DNA from 2 places in the Pseudomonas sp. S2_A02 genome. Region 2 is predicted to be linked to the other one. Evidence: riboswitches for the same ligand, from Rfam matches in the RefSeq annotation. Region 2 holds a riboswitch; the other holds the start of a gene.
What was found. A riboswitch is a leader RNA that binds a small molecule or an ion and turns the genes downstream of it on or off. The one in region 2 is predicted to bind cobalamin.
Positions count from the first base shown of each region.

Region 1: another riboswitch for cobalamin. It lies ahead of cobO (cob(I)yrinic acid a,c-diamide adenosyltransferase); the one in region 2 lies ahead of AB4O41_RS00175 (CbtB domain-containing protein).

Region 1 covers NZ_CP162776.1:1,830,298-1,839,904, reverse strand. Annotated here, with positions in the region: gene AB4O41_RS08365 (AI-2E family transporter) at 1-444, shown strand, start outside; gene hda (DnaA regulatory inactivator Hda) at 675-1,379, shown strand; gene AB4O41_RS08355 (C40 family peptidase) at 1,607-2,245, shown strand; gene AB4O41_RS08350 (C40 family peptidase) at 2,411-2,947, shown strand; gene AB4O41_RS08345 (PQQ-dependent sugar dehydrogenase) at 3,112-4,425, opposite strand; gene AB4O41_RS08340 (hypothetical protein) at 4,494-5,078, opposite strand; cobalamin riboswitch at 5,233-5,467, shown strand; gene cobO (cob(I)yrinic acid a,c-diamide adenosyltransferase) at 5,549-6,160, shown strand; partial or broken gene AB4O41_RS08330 (cobyrinate a,c-diamide synthase) at 6,171-7,571, shown strand; gene bluB (5,6-dimethylbenzimidazole synthase) at 7,568-8,218, shown strand; gene cbiB (adenosylcobinamide-phosphate synthase CbiB) at 8,215-9,123, shown strand; gene cobD (threonine-phosphate decarboxylase CobD) at 9,116-9,607, shown strand, end outside.
Region 2 covers NZ_CP162776.1:45,632-55,238, reverse strand. Annotated here, with positions in the region: gene AB4O41_RS00190 (ATP-binding protein) at 1-971, opposite strand, end outside; gene cobN (cobaltochelatase subunit CobN) at 1,126-4,992, opposite strand; gene cobW (cobalamin biosynthesis protein CobW) at 4,996-6,057, opposite strand; cobalamin riboswitch at 6,158-6,373, opposite strand; cobalamin riboswitch at 6,628-6,855, shown strand; gene AB4O41_RS00175 (CbtB domain-containing protein) at 6,977-7,168, shown strand; gene AB4O41_RS00170 (CbtA family protein) at 7,180-7,887, shown strand; gene AB4O41_RS00165 (cobalamin biosynthesis protein) at 7,884-8,297, shown strand; gene cobM (precorrin-4 C(11)-methyltransferase) at 8,380-9,126, shown strand; gene nfuA (Fe-S biogenesis protein NfuA) at 9,286-9,607, opposite strand, start outside.

The DNA of each region.
Region 1 (9,607 bases), 1.8 Mb from region 2:
CTGGTGATGCTGGCGCTGGGCGTGATCTACGCCGCAGGCTTGATGATCGTCGGGCTGGAGCTGGGTCTGTTGATCGGCCTGATTGCCGGGTTGGCGGCGATCGTGCCGTACATGGGGTTCGTCATCGGGATTGGGGCGGCATTGATTGCCGGTCTGTTCCAGTTCGGTGGCGATTTGTATCCCATGATCGGTATTGTCGCGGTGTTCATGGTCGGCCAGGCGCTGGAAGGTATGGTCCTGACACCATTGCTGGTGGGCGACCGAATCGGCCTGCACCCGGTGGCGGTGATCTTCGCGATCCTGGCCGGCGGCGAGCTGTTTGGTTTTACCGGTGTGTTGCTGGCGTTGCCGGTGGCGGCGGTGATCATGGTCCTGGTGCGCCACATGCATGATTTGTACAAGGATTCGGATATCTACGGCGGTGTCGACGAATCCGGGCTGTAAGTTTTTTTGATCGCTTATAGCGGGCAGTCTGGTTTCATGCCAGGTTTGCCCGTATCCCTTGTATGGCTGTCACATGCGCCGCCAAAGAAACGGTCATAAAACCAGTGCGTTAACGCAAACCTTTGATTTTGCTTGTGGTCTGTCGCATTGTGCGGTCAGCCTCACGGGTATAAACTTCGCAAACTTTACACAGAGGCCACTAACGGTTCCTTTGGAACTGTTCAGTCAGCATGAAACCGATTCAGCTGCCCCTAGGTGTGCGTCTGCGTGATGACGCTACCTTTATCAATTACTACCCAGGCGCCAATGCCGCTGCACTCGGCTATGTCGAGCGGCTCTGCGAAGCCGACGCCGGCTGGACGGAAAGTCTGATTTACCTCTGGGGCAAGGACGGGGTAGGGCGCACGCATTTGTTGCAGGCAGCGTGTCTGCGCTTCGAACAACTGGGGGAGCCGGCGGTGTACCTGCCGTTGGCCGAGTTGTTGGACCGCGGCATCGAAATCCTCGACAACCTCGAACAATACGAACTGGTCTGCCTGGACGATCTGCAGGCGGTCGCCGGCAAGGCGGATTGGGAAGAGGCGCTGTTCCATCTGTTCAATCGCCTGCGTGACAGTGGCCGGCGTCTGCTGATCGCGGCCTCGACATCCCCGCGCGAACTGCCGGTGAAGCTGGCAGACCTCAAGTCGCGGCTGACACTGGCACTCATCTTCCAGATGCGCCCGCTCTCTGACGAAGACAAATTGCGCGCCTTGCAGTTACGCGCATCCCGTCGTGGCCTGCACCTGACCGACGAGGTCGGGCATTTTATTTTGACCCGCGGTACCCGCAGCATGAGTGCGCTTTTCGAGCTGCTTGAACGCCTCGATCAGGCCTCCCTCCAAGCTCAGCGCAAGCTGACAATCCCCTTCCTGAAAGAAACCCTTGGTTGGTAAAAAACCTGATCAAGCCCAGGTTCTACGCGGGTTTTGGAAAATTTAAGGCGTCAACAAATCCGCTTTTCTGCAGGAGGGCAGGCTGCGCAAAGGTTCAAAATGGGCTTAAGCGCTTAGATGTAAACGAGAAACCGATAAGTCACATAAAGATCGATTGAATTTGCAAATGAGGTTGATAGCGGGCATAGTCGCGGCTTCTTTTATAACTATCAGCCACGGTCGTGCCCATGCTAAATCGCTTCGCACCCCTCGTGCCTCTCGCACTCGTCACCCTGTTGTTCGGTTGCGCTGCTCACTCTCCAGTGTCCCAGCAAGCGCCACAACAGCAGGTTTCAAATTCAGTTACCGCGCAGTCTTCTTCCGTTCTTTTCCAGGAAGAGCTGGCCACCGATAAAGAATTGGCAGACTTCGCCGGCGGCAAGTCGTACCAACTTCCGGTTCTGGCCGACAGCATCCTCGAACGTGGCATGTCCCTGATCGGTACCCGTTACCGTTTCGGCGGCACCTCCGAGGCTGGTTTCGACTGCAGCGGCTTCATTGGTTATCTGTTTCGTGAAGAGGCCGGCATGAACCTGCCGCGGTCCACTCGCGAAATGATCAACGTTGACGCTCCTCTGGTTGCTCGCAGCGCCCTCAAGCCGGGTGACCTGCTGTTCTTCGCCACCAATGGTCGTCGCGGTCGTGTCAGTCACGCCGGGATCTACTTGGGTGATAACCAGTTCATCCACTCCAGCAGCCGCAAAAGCGGTGGTGTCCGGATCGATAGCCTGGGCGACAGCTACTGGAACAAGACCTTCATCGAAGCCAAGCGCGCACTCGCGATGGCGCCGAATACGGCACCGGCTATCGTCACGGCTCGCAAGTAAGCGGACAGTTTGTAAGGCGAACTTAAAGTCTTACTTGAAGTTTGCCGCGTAGCCGCTAGAATCCTGATCTATTATTGATGGCAAACCGCCTGCGTTCTGCGCAGGCGGTTTTCTTTTCTGTCTTTGTGGCAGAAAAAGCCGCAGCCAGATCAGGATGTTCTGCTTATGACGATGTCGGCCCGCCTCGCACTCATGTTCTTCGCAGCGCTGCTCAGCGCCTGCGCCAGCCGCACACCGCCACCTGCGCCGGTAGTCCGCGCTCCAATTGTTTTCGGTCCTTCCCAAGCCTTTTCTCCTGCGGCAGAAGACGTGCTGTTTCGCGCGCTGGGTTTGGTGGGAACGCCTTATCGTTGGGGTGGCAACACGCCAGATTCCGGGTTCGATTGCAGCGGTCTGATCGGTTACGTGTATCGCGATGTCGCAGGCATTTCCTTGCCGCGCTCCACCCGCGAGATGATCGGTATGCAGGCCCCCAATATCGGCAAGGAAGGCCTGCAAACCGGTGACCTGATTTTCTTCGCCACCAATGGCGGCTCCCAGGTCAGCCACGCCGGGATCTACGTCGGCGAAGGCCGCTTCGTCCACGCCCCAGCCACGGGCGGCACGGTCAAGCTGGACAGCTTGTCCAAAGCTTACTGGCAGAGAGCCTATCTGAGCGCCAAGCGCGTCTTGCAACCCGAGCACTTGGCACATAATCCGTAGCGCAGGTTGTCATGGCCGCTCGCACGCTCTGTCGTAAACGCTGATCTCCTGTGGGAGCGGGCTTGCCCGCGATGACGTCGGCACATTCAACTTCGATGTAGTCTGGGCTGCCGCTATCGCGGGCAAGCCCGCTCCCACAGGGTTTTCGTCTGGCAGTAATCGCATTATTTAGCTGCGGAAACGCGCCACACCTTGTTCCCCACATCATCCGCCACCAGCAAGCCTCCTTGCTGATCGATCACCACGCCCACCGGCCGGCCCATGGCTTTTTCCTCGTCATTGAGGAAGCCCGTGAGCACATCCGCCGGCTGCCCGCTCGGTTTGCCGGCGCTGAACGGCACGAAAATCACTTTGTAGCCACTGAGCGGCTTGCGGTTCCATGAGCCATGCTGGCCGATGAAGGCACCTTGAGTGAACGGCGCGGGCAGTTTGCTGCCTTCGGCAAACGTCAGGCCCAGTGACGCGGTATGTGGCCCAACTGCATAGTCTGGCGCAATGGCCTTGGCCACCAGTTCAGGGTTTTGCGGCTCGACGCGAATGTCGACGTGCTGGCCGTAATAGCTGTAAGGCCAGCCGTAGAACCCACCGTCCTTCACGGATGTGATGTAGTCCGGCACCAGGTCGCTGCCGATTTCGTCACGCTCGTTGACGGCGGTCCACAGTGCGCCGCTCTGAGGCTCCCAGGCCAGACCGTTTGGATTACGAATCCCCGAGGCGAAGATCCGATGGTTGCCGGTGGCGCGGTCCACTTCCCAGATCGCCGCGCGTCCTTCCTCCTGATCCATGCCGTTTTCACCGACGTTGCTGTTCGAGCCCACGGTGACGTATAGCTTGCTGCCATCCTTGCTGGCGATGACGTTTTTGGTCCAGTGGTGATTCAGCGTGCCGCCCGGCAGATCGACCACCTTGATCGGCTGCGACTTGATCGCCGTCTCGCCGTTTTCGTAGTGGAAACGCAGCAGGCGGTCGGTGTCGGCGACATACAAGTCATTGCCGACCAGGGTCATGCCGAACGGCGAGTTGAGGTTTTCCAGAAACACCGTGCGGGTTTCGGCGACGCCGTCGTGGTCTTTGTCCCGCAGCAGGGTGATGCGGTTCGGGCTGGGGACGCCGGCACCGGCACGGCCCATGACTTTGCCCATGACCCAGCCGCGAATGCCTGTGCCATCATCGGGTTTGGGCGGCGCGTTGGTTTCGGCTACCAGCACATCGCCGTTGGGCAGCACATAGAGCCAGCGCGGATGATCGAGGCCTTCGGCAAACGCCGTCACTTGAGTCCCGGCCGCGGCGACGGGTTTCTTGCCTTCAGGCCAGCCGATCGCCGGGGCGATGTTTACCGTCGGGATCAGGGTTTTATTCGGCTCTGGCAGCTTGGGCGACGGTCCGGTTCCGTCCGAGACTTGCAGGCTGGAGGTTTCACCACAGGCGGCGAGCCCTCCGGCGAGCGCGATAATGAAAACGAGCTGGGGTTTGTGCATTACTGATCTTCCCTATGAATGCATTGACGTAATCATAGAGAAGCGTAGACGTTCGATGGTTCAACCCGTCAGCCGCGGGCTTCCTTGAACAATACGGCGATCCCTGGATGGTAGTTGCCGGTTTCATTACGCAACTTGCGGTAGGCGTAAGGGAAATACCAGGCCACGGCGCAGGTATGCTCCTTTTGCAGGTCGTCGACCATGTCCTGGAGCTCTTCCGGGGTGGCGCTGTGCTGGGCTTTTTGTGGCGCGACAAACAGGCAGCCGAGTTTCAGATCGCTGGCGTAGCTGATTCGCTTCGCGTCACTGGTGATGTCCGCCAGTGCCTGGGTCAGGTTCAGGCTATTGACTCGCGGCCAGCGCTGGGTGGCCTGGAGATATGCGCGTTCTTCGCTGCTGGCGATAAACAGATCGGCGCGGGCGTTGCGTTCGCCTTCTTCGGTCTGTTTGCGCGTCGACGTTTGTTGCAGCGTGACCATTTCTGCCATCCAGGCCGCGGCGGAGAGCAGGCCGAGGTTGGCGTTTTCGTCATACCAGTAAGGTGTATCGTTATCGCCGCGCACGGCATTGTAGCGGTCGATACAGTCAAACCAGCGTTCCAGCACCGGCCGCAGGAATTCCAGCTTCGGATTGCTGATGATCATGCCTTGCATGTGGCTCACCCTTGTTATTGTGTTGTCAGGTTGTGGCTCTTTGATATCACTGCTTGCAGTGTGGCACAAGATTGGCGTCAGTTAATTGATCGACGGCAGTTATTCGCTCAGAGGCGCCCCGGCTTTAATTGACGCTCCACCCCCAACCCTCTAACCTTCGCGGCTTGTTTCAGGTGCTCTGTGACGCTGGTCGACAGAGTGAAACAGGGAAGCCGGTGAGTGAATTTCTTCCAGCGAAGAATGATCACGATCCCGGCGCTGCCCCCGCAACGGTAAATGAGTAAAAGCTGCGCTTTGAGCCACTGTGTCGACTGTCGATATGGGAAGGCGCGCAGTTGGCCTTGGCGCCGCTCATGAGCCCGGAGACCGGCCTGACTCATCCAACGGCATCACGGTGGGCGATGCCAGGCTTCTTGCCGTCTATTCTTGTGCCTGCCCGCCGTTATCCAGCCTCAACGGAGAGCTCCCCCATGACTGATACCCCCGATCGTGACGAACGCCACCTGGCGCGCATGCTGCGCAAAAAAGCGGTGATCGACGAACGCATCGCCAACTCGCCAAATGAATGCGGTTTGCTGCTGGTGCTCTCCGGCAACGGCAAAGGCAAAAGCAGCTCGGCCTTCGGCATGCTTGCGCGGTCCATGGGCCACGGTATGCAGTGCGGCGTGGTGCAGTTCATCAAGGGGCGCACCAGCACCGGCGAGGAGTTGTTCTTCCGGCGCTTCCCGGAGCAGGTGCGTTTTCATGTGATGGGCGAGGGCTTCACCTGGGAAACCCAGGATCGCCAGCGTGACATTGCAGCCGCCGAAGCCGCGTGGGCGGTGTCCCGCGAATTGCTGCGTGATCCGGCCATTGGCCTCGTAGTGCTTGATGAGTTGAACATCGCCCTCAAGCACGGCTACCTCGATCTCGATCAAGTGCTCAGCGACTTGCAGGCCCGTCCGCCGATGCAGCACGTGGTGGTCACCGGTCGTGGCGCCAAACCGGAGATGATCGAGCTGGCCGACACTGTCACTGAAATGGGCATGATCAAGCACGCCTTCCAGGCCGGAATCAAAGCGCAAAAAGGCGTCGAGTTGTGAACTGCACTTTATGAATAGCCATCGTCAATGCCCGGCGGTACTGATCGCCGCGCCGGCCTCCGGTCAGGGCAAGACCACCGTCACCGCCGCGCTCGCCCGTTTGCATCGCAATCAGGGACGCAAGGTTCGCGTGTTCAAATGCGGCCCGGACTTTCTCGACCCGATGATTCTCGAGCGTGCCAGCGGTGCACCGGTCTATCAACTCGACATGTGGATGGTCGGCGAGCAGGAAAGTCGGCGTCTATTGTGGGAGGCCGCTGGCGAAGCCGATCTGATCCTCATCGAAGGCGTCATGGGGCTGTTCGACGGTACGCCGTCCAGCGCCGACTTGGCGCGGCACTTGGTGTGCCGGTGCTCGGCGTGATCGACGGCACCGCCATGGCGCAGACGTTTGGCGCGCTGGCCCTGGGCCTTGCGCGTTATCAGCCGGACTTGCCGTTTGCCGGTGTGCTGGCCAACCGGGTCGGCACCGTGCGCCATGCGCAGTTGCTCGAAGGCAGCCTGACTGAAGGCTTGCGCTGGTACGGCGCGTTGTCCCGGGAGACCGGGATCGAATTGCCGAGTCGGCATCTCGGCCTGGTTCAGGCCAGCGAGCTGAATGATCTTGATCTGCGTCTCGATGCGGCGGCTGAGTCGCTGACCAGCAGTTGCGATGTGGCTCTACCGCCGCCCGTGGAATTCGCCGCGCCTGAAATGATTACAGCCGAACCGTTGTTGGCCGGTGTGCGAATTGCCGTGGCCCGGGACGAAGCTTTCGCGTTTACCTACGGCGCGAGCCTGGATCTGCTACGGGCCATGGGCGCCAAACTGTCTTTCTTCTCGCCGATCCGCGACACCGAATTGCCGGAGGCAGACAGCCTGTATCTGCCGGGCGGTTACCCCGAACTGCACCATGTGGCGTTGTCGCAAAACACGCCGATGCTGACCGCGATCCGCGCTCATCACGCGGCGGGCAAACCGTTGTTGGCCGAGTGTGGCGGCATGCTGTATCTGCTGGATTCCTTGACCGATGTCGAGGGTACTCGCGCTGAACTGGTCGGCTTGCTGGCTGGTGATGCGGTGATGCAGAAGCGTCTTGCCGCGTTGGCTTTGCAGGCGGTTGAATTGCCGGAAGGTTTGCTGCGTGGGCACACCTATCACCACTCGTTGACCAGCACCGAACTTGAGCCGATTGCTCGTGGGCTGAGCCCGAATGGCGGGCGAGGGGGCGGAGGCGGTTTATCGTGAGGGGCGGATGACGGCTTCTTATGTGCATTTTTATTTTCCGTCGAATCCATCGGCGATTGCCGCGTTGTTTGTGCCTGATCGTGAGGCCGCCTTCGCGAGCAAGCCCGCTCCCACAGTGGACCGAGTTTCTTCAGGTCACACACCTTCTAATGTGGGAGCGGGCTTGCTCGCGAAGAGGCCATGACGGACAACGCATTTTCCGAAGCCGAACGCGAAGCTGTTTATCGCGCGATCGCCGAACGCCGCGACATGCGGCATTTCAGCGGCGGCACCGTCGAACCTGAGTTACTGAGGCGTCTGCTTGAAACCGCGCATCAGGCGCCGAGTGTCGGCCTGATGCAGCCTTGGCGTTTCATCCGCATCAGCGACCGGGCACTTCGCGGCAAGATTCAGCAGCTGGTGGAAGAGGAACGCATCCGCACCGCCGAAGCCCTCGGCGAGCGTTCCGACGAATTCATGAAGCTCAAGGTCGAAGGCATCAACGACTGCGCCGAGGTGCTGGTCGCCGCGCTGATGGACGATCGTGAGCGGCATATCTTCGGCCGTCGTACATTGCCGGAAATGGACATGGCCTCATTGTCCTGCGCCATCCAGAACCTTTGGCTCGCGTCCCGCGCCGAAGGCCTGGGCATGGGCTGGGTGTCATTGTTCGAGCCACAAGCGCTGGCGGACTTGCTGGGTTTACCGAGCGGGGCCAAGCCTTTGGCCATTCTTTGTCTGGGACCGGTCGAGGCATTCTATCCGGCGCCGATGTTGGTACTCGAAGGCTGGGCGCAAGCACGCCCACTCAGCGAGTTGCTGTATGAAAATTATTGGGGAGTGAGTCAATGAGTGTGGCGTTGTTGAGTGTCGCCGCGGTCGCGCTGGATGCGCTGCTGGGTGAACCCAAACGCTGGCATCCGCTGGTGGCGTTCGGTCGTTTTGCCGATCGCATCGAGCAGCGTTTCAACTCCGGTGGCCGTGGCTGGCGCAGTCATGGCGTTACAGCCTGGGTGATGGCGGTCGTGCCGTTGACTTTGCTGGCCACCGCAATTTCCTGGGCGCCTTACGTTGGCTGGATCGTAGAGATTTTGGTGCTCTATTGCGCCCTCGGTATGCGCAGCCTTGGTGAGCACGTCGAGCCGGTGGCCAAGGCCCTGCGCAGCGATGATTTAATCGAGGCGCGCAACCGCGTCGGCTATCTGGTCAGCCGTCAGACCAGTGAGCTGGATGAAACCGAAGTCGCCCGCGCCGCCACCGAATCGGTGCTGGAGAACGGCAGCGATGCGGTATTCGCCGCGCTGTTCTGGTTTGCCGTGGCGGGTGCGCCCGGCGTGGTGCTTTATCGTCTGAGCAACACGCTCGATGCGATGTGGGGTTATCGCAACGAACGCTTCGAGCGTTTCGGTTGGGCGGCGGCGAAGATCGATGATGTTCTGAACTACATTCCCGCACGTCTGGTGGCGTTGACCTACGCGCTGCTGGGCAAAACCCGACTGGCGCTGAAGTGCTGGCGTACCCAGGGCCCGACCTGGGACAGCCCGAATGCCGGGCCGGTGATGGCGGCGGGTGCCGGTGCGCTGGGCGTCGAGTTGGGCGGGGCGGCGATCTATCACGGTGAACTGCATCAGCGTCCGCAGTTGGGCGAAGGTGTGCCGGCGGATGCCGATTCCATCGACCGTGGCTGGCAATTGGTACAGCGCGGGATATGGTTATGGCTGCTGATTCTTTGCGTGGGGGCTGAGTTCTATGCTTGAGCACGGTGGTCGCTTGCGTAAGGCGGCGCTTGAATACGGCATTGCCGAAGCCGATTGGCTCGACCTGTCCAGTGGCCTGGCGCCCTGGCCATTCCCGGTCCCGGACATCCCGCTGCGGGCCTGGGCGCGGTTGCCGGAAACCGATGACGGGCTAGAGCAGGCTGCCTGCGACTATTACGGTGCGGCCCAAGTATTGCCGGTGGCCGGGTCGCAAATGGCGATCCAGTTGCTGCCGCGTTTGCGCCGGGCCGGCAAGGTCGGCGTGCTGTCGCCGTGTTACGCCGAACACGCCGAAGCCTGGCGTCGCAATGGTTACATCGTGCGTGAAGTGCTGGAGTCGGAAGTCGATTTCTTTCTCGACAGCCTCGACGTGCTGGTGGTGGTCAACCCCAACAATCCCACGGGGTTGAGCCTGACCCCGGCTCGCCTGCTGGATTGGCATTCGCGGCTGGCTCAGCGCGGTGGCTGGCTGGTGGTGGATGAG
Region 2 (9,607 bases):
GCGCCGACCGGCAGCGCCTGGGCGGGCATTTCGCCCCACTGGCCCTGACCTTCGCTCGGGTTGGCGTTCTGGTTGGAAGGCGGCTGCGCTGCGGGTGATTGGTGTGGCGCCGGTGGCGAGTGTTCGCGACGACGATGACGCAAGGCAAACTCGGCGACCGCGTCGATATCGTCCTCGCTGATCGCGTTCCCGCCCCGCCATGCCGCGTGAGCCCGGGCCGCACGTAACCAGACCAGATCGGCCCGCAGACCATCGACGCCCGCAGCAAAGCAACGCTCGGTGATCTGCGCCAGCGCGGCATCGTCGAGGGGAATGTTCGCCAGTGCTGAACGCGCCTTTCGGCAACGCTCGCGCAGCGCGTGTTGCTGGCTTTCCCACTCGGCGCAGAACCCTTGCGGGTCGCTGTCGAAATCCAGTCGGCGACGGATGATCTGACCGCGCTCCGAAGGTGCGGTGTGGCCACCGAGGGCTACGTTCAGACCAAAGCGGTCGAGCAATTGCGGACGCAATTCGCCCTCTTCCGGGTTCATGGTGCCGATCAGCACAAACTTCGCCGAATGCCGATGGGAAATCCCGTCGCGCTCGATCAGGTTGGTGCCACTGGCGGCCACGTCGAGCAGCAAGTCCACGAGGTGATCGGGCAGCAGATTGACTTCATCGACATACAACACGCCGCCGTCGGCCTTGGCCAGTACGCCGGGGGAAAACTGTGCGCGCCCCTCGCTCAGGGCCGCGTCGAGGTCGAGGGTGCCAACCAGCCGTTCTTCGGTGGCGCCTAGCGGCAAGGTGACGAATTGACCGCTGGCCAACAAGTCCGCCAAGCCTCGGGCCAGGGTGGATTTGGCCATGCCGCGCGGGCCCTCGATCAGCACGCCACCGATTTTCGGGTCGATGGCGGTGAGGTACAGCGCGAGCTTCAAGTCATCGGCGCCGACCACGGCGGAGAGCGGGAAATGGGGGGTGTCGGTCATTTTCAAATCTCAGTCATGGTCGGTGGCAGGCACACCTTGTACCTGTGGGAGCGTGGCTTGCCCGCGAAGGCGTCCGCTCAGTCGAAATCAATGTTGATTGTGAGGGCCTCTTCGCGGGCAAGCCACGCTCCCACAGGTTAGCGGTGCCAGAGACTTACCCGTCTTCTTCGATGTCCAGCAACAAATTCTCCAGCGCCTCGCGGTACTCACCCGGTTCTTTCCACATCCCTCGTTGCTGCGCTTCGAGCATGCGCTCGGTCATGTCGCGCAAGGCATGGGGATTGTGTTCGCGGACAAACTCCCGGGTCGCCGGATCGAGCAAATAGGCATCCGCCAGCAACGCATATTGGTGGTCGTCGATCAACTGCGTGGTGGCGTCGAACGCAAACAGGTTATCGACCGTCGCCGCCAGTTCGAACGCGCCTTTATAGCCGTGACGCTTGACCCCGTCGATCCATTTCGGATTGGCTGCACGGGAACGGATCACCCGGTTCAGCTCTTCCTTCAAGGTGCGAATCTTAGGCAAGTCCGGCTGACTGTGGTCGCCGTGATAACTGGCCGCTGCTTCACCGCTGAGACTTTCGACGGCCGCCAGCATGCCACCCTGGAACTGGTAATAGTCGTTGGAATCGAGCAAGTCGTGTTCGCGGTTGTCCTGGTTTTGCAACACTGCCTGCACCTGGCTCAGACGCTGGGCGAACTGTTCGCGGGCGGCGGTGCCTTCATCGGAGCCGCCGTAAGCGTAGCCGCCCCAGTTCAGGTAAACCTCGGCCAAGTCCTCACGGCTTTGCCACAAGCGACCGTCGATGGCGCCCTGCACGCCCGCGCCGTAAGCACCCGGTTTGGCGCCGAAGATGCGCCAGCCGGCCTGCCGCCGCGCAGCGTCTTCATCCAGACCGGATTCCAGCAGCGCTTGCCACTCAGCGCGGACCTTGGCCGCCAACGGGTTGAGATCGTCCGGTTCATCCAGCGCGGCGACCGCTTGCACGGCGGCGTCGAACAACCGGATCAGGTTGGCAAAGGCATCGCGGAAGAATCCGGAAACGCGCAAGGTCACATCCACGCGCGGGCGGTCCAGCAGGCTCAACGGCAGAATTTCGAAGTCGTCGACCCGTTGACTGCCCGTCGCCCACACCGGTCGCACGCCCATCAGCGCCATGGCCTGGGCAATGTCGTCGCCGCCGGTGCGCATGGTCGCGGTGCCCCAGACCGACAAGCCGAGCTGCCGCAGGTGATCGCCGTGGTCCTGCAAGTGCCGTTCGAGAATCAGGTTCGCGGACTGGAAGCCGATGCGCCACGCGGTGGTGGTCGGCAGGTTGCGCACGTCCACCGAATAGAAATTGCGCCCGGTGGGCAGCACGTCCAACCGGCCGCGACTCGGTGCGCCGCTCGGGCCGGCCGGGACGAATCGACCGCTGAGGGCGTCCAGCAAGCCGCGCATTTCTGCCGGGCCGCAGGCGTCCAGGCGTGGGGCGACCACTTCGCGCAGGCTCTCAAGGATGGCGCTGACGTCAGCCCACGCAAGACCCTGTGGGAGCGGGCTTGCCCGCGATAGCGGTGGGTCAGATAAATCAATGTCGACTGACACGCCGCCTTCGCGGGCAAGCCCGCTCCCACAGGGGTCGTGGTGGGCTTGAGATGGGTTCAGTGTCAGCAAGATCAGTTCAGCGGCAAATAGCTCCAGTCGCTCGCGGGTATCGCCCGCTGTGCGCCATAGCTCATCGCTGACCGACAACAGGGCATCCGGACGCAGCCCGACCCAAGGCTCAGCCAACGCGCAATCCAGCGGATCGAAGCCCAATTCAAACGCCTTGGCCAATGCCCGCAGCAAGCTCGATTGCGCCCCACGGCCATCGCCGCGAGGAATGCGCAGCAAAGCCAATAAGGTGTCGATGCGTAACCGCCCGACCGGCGACTCGCCAAACACGTGCAGGCCATCACGGATCTGCGACTCCTTCAAGTCGCACAAATACGTGTCCAGACGCGGCAACCAGATCGCCGCGTCGGCGTCACTGTCGAGCTTTTCGTCGAGCTGCAGTTCACGGTCGATGTGCGTGTCGCGCACCAGTTGCAGAATGTCGCGTTGCAACTCCCGGGCGCGGCGCGGATCGAGCAATTGCGCTTCGTAATACTCGTCGGCCAACAATTCGAGATTACGCAGCGGACCGTAGGTTTCGGCGCGGGTCAGCGGCGGCATCAGGTGATCGATGATCACCGCCTGCGTACGACGCTTGGCCTGGGCGCCCTCGCCCGGGTCATTGACGATAAACGGGTAGATGTTCGGCAGCGGCCCGAGCAATGCGTCCGGCCAGCAGTTTTCCGACAACCCAACGCCCTTGCCCGGCAGCCATTCGAGGTTGCCGTGCTTGCCGACGTGGATCACGCCGTGAGCGCCGTAGGTGTTGCGCAACCAGAAGTAGAACGCCAGATAGCCGTGGGGCGGCACCAAGTCCGGGTCGTGATACACCGCGCTCGGGTCCACCTGGTAACCCCGGGCGGGCTGAATGCCAACGAAAGTCAGGCCGAAGCGCAGACCGGCAATCATCATTCGTCCGCCACGGAACATTGGATCATTTTCGGGGGCGCCCCAGCGCTCCAGCACGGCTTGGCGATTGGCCTCGGGCAGCGCGTTGAATATCAGGTTGTAATCGTCCAGCGCGAGGCTTTGATGACAGGGACGCTGGTCGAGGGTGTCGAGGTCGTTGCTGACGCCGCCGAGCAATTGCTGGATCAACGCGGTGCCACTGTCCGGCAACTCGGCCGGCAGCGGATAACCTTCGACATGCAGGGCACGGAGGATATTCAGTGCGGCAGCCGGTGTATCGAGACCCACGCCATTGCCGATGCGCCCATCGCGAGTCGGGTAGTTGGCGAGGATCAGGGCGATGCGTTTTTCGCCGTTGGGCACTCGCACCAGATCGATCCAGCGCCGCGCCAGTTCGGCGACAAAATCCATGCGCTCAGGTGCAGGCCGGTAGCAGACCACGTCGGACTGACTGCGCTCGCTGCGCCACGCCAGATCCTTGAAGCTGATCGGCCGACTGATGATTCGCCCATCCAGCTCCGGCAGCGCGATATGCATCGCCAAATCACGGGGACCGAGGCCTTGTTCGCTGGCGCGCCAACCGGGTTCATTGTCCTGGGCGCAGATCGCCTGGATCACCGGAATGTTGCGGCGAAACGGTCGCAGATGCGGCGCTTCGGGGCTGGACTGGGCGAAACCGGTGGTGTTGAGAATCACCCCCGCCTCGACTTCATCCAGCAAGTCCTCAACCACCGTCAGGCAGCCGGGCTCTTTCAAACTGGCCAGCGCAATCGGCAACGGATTCAACCCCGCCGCCTGCAAACGCTGGCAGAAAATATCGATGAAACCAGTATTCGCCGCCTGCAGATGCGAGCGGTAAAACAGCACCGCCGCCACCGGCTGATCAGCTTGCCAGTCGGCTTGCCAATCCTTCAGTTCTGCGGGGCTTTTTTGCGGATGGTAAATCGCGGTGCGTGGCAGGGTTTGCGGCTCGGACCATGGGTAGTTACGGCCCAGCCAGCGATTAGCGAGGCAGCGAAACAGGTCGAGTGCGTTGGCCATGCCGCCCTGACGCAGGAAGTGCCAGAGCCGGTCGCGGTCTTGCGCGGTTACGGTGCTCAGGTCACTCAGTTCCGGGTCCGGGCGATCATCCCCCGGCACCAGAATCAGCTGAACGCCGCGTTCGGATAATTCCACCAGCCGCTCAATGCCATAACGCCAATAGGCGATGCCGCCGTGCAGCGAAATCAGAATAACCTTGGCGTGGCGCAGCACTTCGTCGACATAGAGATCGACCGAGGCGTGATTCTGCACCTGCATCGGGTTAGCCAGGCGCACGCTCGGGTAATCGTCGGGCAACTGCTGCGCCGCTTCGGCGAGCAACGCCAGGCTGGAGTCACCGCTGCACAGGATCACCAGCTCGGCGGGGGTTTGTCCAAGGTCGGCAATGTTGTCATCCGACACGAAACCGCCGGGCTGGGTCCTGAGCAGGTGCATGGTTTAAACGCTGAGCGCAGCGCGCAATTGCGCTTCGAGCTGAGCGGCGTCCAGATCCTGACCGATCAACACCAGACGGGTGGTGCGCGCTTCTTCAGTGCCCCACTGACGGTCAAAGTGCTTGTCGAAACGCGTGCCCACGCCCTGGATCAGCAGGCGCATCGGCTTGTTCGGCACCGCTGCAAAACCTTTAACCCGAAGGATGCCGTGCTGGACCACCAATTGAGTCAGTGCATCCATCAGCAGGCTTTCGTCGGCTTGTGGCAGCTCGATCGAGATGGAATCGAACGCGTCATGGTCGTGATCATCTTCACCTTCATGGTGATGATCGTGATGGCTGTGGCGGCTGTCGATGTGCTCTTCGGAACCGGCACCGAGGCCGATCAGCACGTCAAGTGGCAGACGGCCGCTGCTGGCTTCGATGACTTTCACCGCTGGCGGCAGTTCTTCGGCGACTTCCAGGCGCACACGGGCCAGGTCGTCAGCGCTGATCAGGTCGGCCTTGTTGAGGATCACCAGGTCGGCGCTGGCCAGTTGGTCGGCAAACAGCTCGTGCAGCGGCGATTCGTGGTCCAGGTTCGGGTCGAGTTTGCGCTGGGCATCAACCTGATCCGGGAACGCAGCGAAGGTACCAGCAGCCACGGCCGGGCTGTCGACCACGGTGATCACCGCGTCAACCGTGCAGGCGCTGCGGATTTCTGGCCATTGGAAGGCTTGAACCAAAGGTTTTGGCAAGGCCAGGCCCGAAGTTTCGATGAGGATGTGGTCGAGGTCGCCGCGACGAGCGACCAGTTCGCGCATCACCGGGAAGAATTCTTCCTGAACTGTGCAGCACAGGCAGCCGTTGGCCAGCTCATAGACGCGACCGTTGGCTTCTTCTTCGGTGCAACCGATCGAGCACTGCTTGAGGATCTCGCCATCGATGCCAAGCTCGCCGAACTCGTTGACGATCACCGCGATGCGGCGGCCCTGGGCGTTGTCGAGCATGTGGCGCAGCAAGGTGGTTTTGCCCGAGCCGAGGAAGCCGGTAACGATGGTGACAGGGAGTTTGGCCAGTGTTTTCATCGGATGCCCTTTGGCAAGGTGGCGGGCATACGGGACGACAATCGCTGCGGCAGGTGCGCGCACAAGAGTTTCGCCACCGGATCACCCCGCCCGGTTGAAAGTGAGAATCTGTGTCGAGGCAGGTCTCCTGGCTGACGGTGTGCCGGCCTTATTGGCCTGGCATTCGCTGCGCCTTCCCGCGAACCTGATGGATCAGGGCTTGCAGTGGCGTGGCAGCGAACATCACCGTTCACAGTTGCGGGGGCAGCCGCGGCATCGACCGCGTTCCCTTCTTAGCTTCGGCAGATGCCGAAGAACCTCGAAAGCGCAAGGCTACGCATCGTGTGGGGGCGGGTCAATCACTGAGCACGCCACAGCCCCCCTTGATTGATCGTTCCCACGCTCTGCGTGGGAATGCAGCCCGGGACGCTCTGCGTCCCATCCAGAGCCGAACGCGGAGCGTCCGTTGAGGCATTCCCACGCAGAGCATGGGAACGATCAAAACGGGGGCAAGCCCCCTCGCCACAGGCAAGCCCCTACCACAGAGTTGAGAACCCTTGCCAATTGACGCCCAACCCCCGCCCATGCTCTCCTACACACCTTGTTACGGGTGCCCTTCACAGGGTGAAACGGGAAACCGGTGAATCATGTGCTTTACTCTTAAGCCATGCCAGTCCGGTGCTGCCCCCGCAACGGTAAGCGAGTGAAGCGTCAGATCCACTGTGCCCGTCATACGGCATGGGAAGGTGATGCTTGCAGGTGTCGGCGCAAGCCCTGCCCCTCGCGAGCCCGGAGACCGGCCCGCAACACAAAGTGACTTTTACGTTCACTGAATAACAAACCCGCGGTGGGCGGGCGCTGTTCGAAATCTCTGCGTGCCCCGGCGTGCGGCGGTTTTCATGCGCTCTATTCACCCGCTGACAGACCAGAGGGAAGCGCCATGTCGATCATCAGCAGTACCGCCAGTAGCACCGCCAGCACCACTTCAACCTTGAGCCAACGCCTGACCGCCGCTTTTTGTGCGTCGATCCTTGGCGCGTGCCTGGTGTACTTCGCCGGTTTCTCGCACATCGAAGCGGTACACAACGCCGCGCACGACACCCGTCACAGCTCTGCCTTTCCGTGCCATTGAGACCTGCTGACATGATCAAGCGTATTGCGCAAACCGCAGGTTTCACCGGGTTGCTGGCCGCCCTGCTGCTGACCCTGCTGCAAAGCTTTTGGGTTGCCCCGCTGATTTTGCAGGCCGAGACCTACGAAAAATCCGAGCCGGCTGCTGTCGAAGTCCACGAGCACGATGCTGGCGCTGTCGCCGCTCATACCCACGACGCCGAAACATGGGAGCCGGAAGACGGCTGGCAGCGCGTGCTGTCAACCACCGGCGGCAATCTGGTGGTAGCGGTCGGTTTCGCCCTGATGCTCGCGGGCCTCTACACCTTGCGCGCTCCACGCCGTACCTCTCAGGGCCTGCTCTGGGGTCTGGCCGGTTATGCGACGTTCGTGCTGGCGCCAACCCTCGGCCTGCCACCTGAGCTGCCGGGCACTGCCGCAGCAGATCTGGCGCAACGGCAGATCTGGTGGATTGGCACTGCCGCGTCCACCGCTGTCGGCATCGCGCTGATCGTGTTCAGCCGCCACTGGCTGATGAAGATCCTCGGCGTGGCGATCCTGGCCGTGCCTCATGTGATCGGTGCACCGCAACCGGAAGTGCATTCGATGCTGGCTCCGGAAGCCCTGGAAGCGCAGTTCAAAATCGCTTCGCAGCTGACCAACATGGCGTTCTGGCTGGCCCTTGGCCTGATCAGCGCCTGGTTGTTCCGCCGCAAAAGCGATGGCCAGTACTCCGCATGACTGACGTCAGCACAGCGCCGACCCTGGTGGTCGGCCTGGGCTGCCAGCGCGGCTGCCCCGTCAGCACGCTGCGGGCGCTGCTTGATCAAGCGTTACAGGCTCATCAAATCGAGCTTCGTCAGATCAAGGCCTTGGCCAGCATCGACCTCAAGCGCGAAGAGCCCGCCCTGATCGAACTGGCCGAACAGCTGGCATTGCCGTTGACGTATTTCAGCAGCGAACAATTGGCCGGTTATGAACCGCAACTCAGCCACCACTCGGACATCGCGTTCGAACGCACCGGCTGTTACGGCGTAGCGGAAAGTGCCGCGCTGGCACTGGCCGAACAGTTAGCTCAGGCACCGGCAAAGTTGCTGATTCCACGACAAAAATACGCCCAGGCCACCCTGGCATTGGCCAGCGCCGCGTAAAATCCCCGATAATCCCCGCCTTCGATCATGAGCAGTCTTCATCTGAAGCGTGCCCATACCCTTTTTCTGACAGGAAACGACGATGACCGTCTACTTCATTGGCGCAGGCCCCGGCGACCCGGAACTGATCACCGTTAAAGGCCAGCGGTTGATTCGTAGCTGCCCGGTCATCATCTATGCAGGCTCCCTGGTGCCCACTGCTGTGCTGGAGGGTCACCAGGCCGAACAAGTGGTCAACAGCGCCGAACTGCACCTGGAGCAGATCATCGAGCTGATCAAGGCCGCACATGCCAACGGCCAGGACGTGGCCCGGGTGCATTCCGGCGATCCGAGCCTGTACGGCGCGATTGGCGAGCAGATTCGCTACTTGCGTGAGCTCGACATCCCTTTCGAAATCATTCCCGGCGTCACCGCCACTGCCGCCTGCGCGGCGCTTTTGGGGGCCGAGCTAACCCTGCCGGACGTGTCACAGAGCGTGATTCTGACCCGCTACGCCGACAAGACCGCGATGCCGGCCGGTGAAGAGCTCGGTAGTCTGGCGCAGCATGGGGCGACCATGGCGATCCACTTGGGGGTCAATCATCTGGAGAAGATCCTCGCCGAATTGCTGCCGCACTACGGCGCCGATTGCCCGATCGCGGTGATTCATCGGGCGACCTGGCCGGATCAGGATTGGGTGGTGGGGACGCTGGCGGATATTGCCGGGAAGGTTGAAGCCAAGGGGTTTCGCCGCACGGCGCTGATTCTGGTGGGCCGGGTGTTGGGCAGCGATCACTTCAGTGAATCGTCGCTGTATCGCGCGGGGCATGCGCACCTCTACAGACCTTGAGATGATGGTTCCCACGCTCCGCGTGGGAATGCCTCAACGGACGCTCTGCGTCTGCTCTTGGGACGCGGAGCGTCCCGGGCTGCATTCCCACGCTGAGCGTGGGAACGATCAAAAAAACGGTGCTCACGGGCACCGTTTTTTTATGTCGCAGCGAACACCTTAGTAGTAGGCGTTTTCTTTCTGCGTGTGGTCGGTCACGTCACGAACACCCTTGAGCTCGGGAATACGCTCGAGCAAGGTGCGCTCTATGCCTTCGCGCAGGGTGACGTCTGCCTGGCCGCAGCCTTGGCAACCGCCGCCGAATTTCAATACGGCGATGCCGTCGTCGACCACATCAATCAGGCTGACCTGACCGCCGTGGCTGGCCAGCCCCGGGTTGATCTCGGTTTGCAGGTAGTAGTTGATGCGCTCGTTGACCGGGCTGTCGGCGTTGACCATCGGTACCTTGGCGTTTGGCGCCTTGATGGTCAGTTGGCCGCCC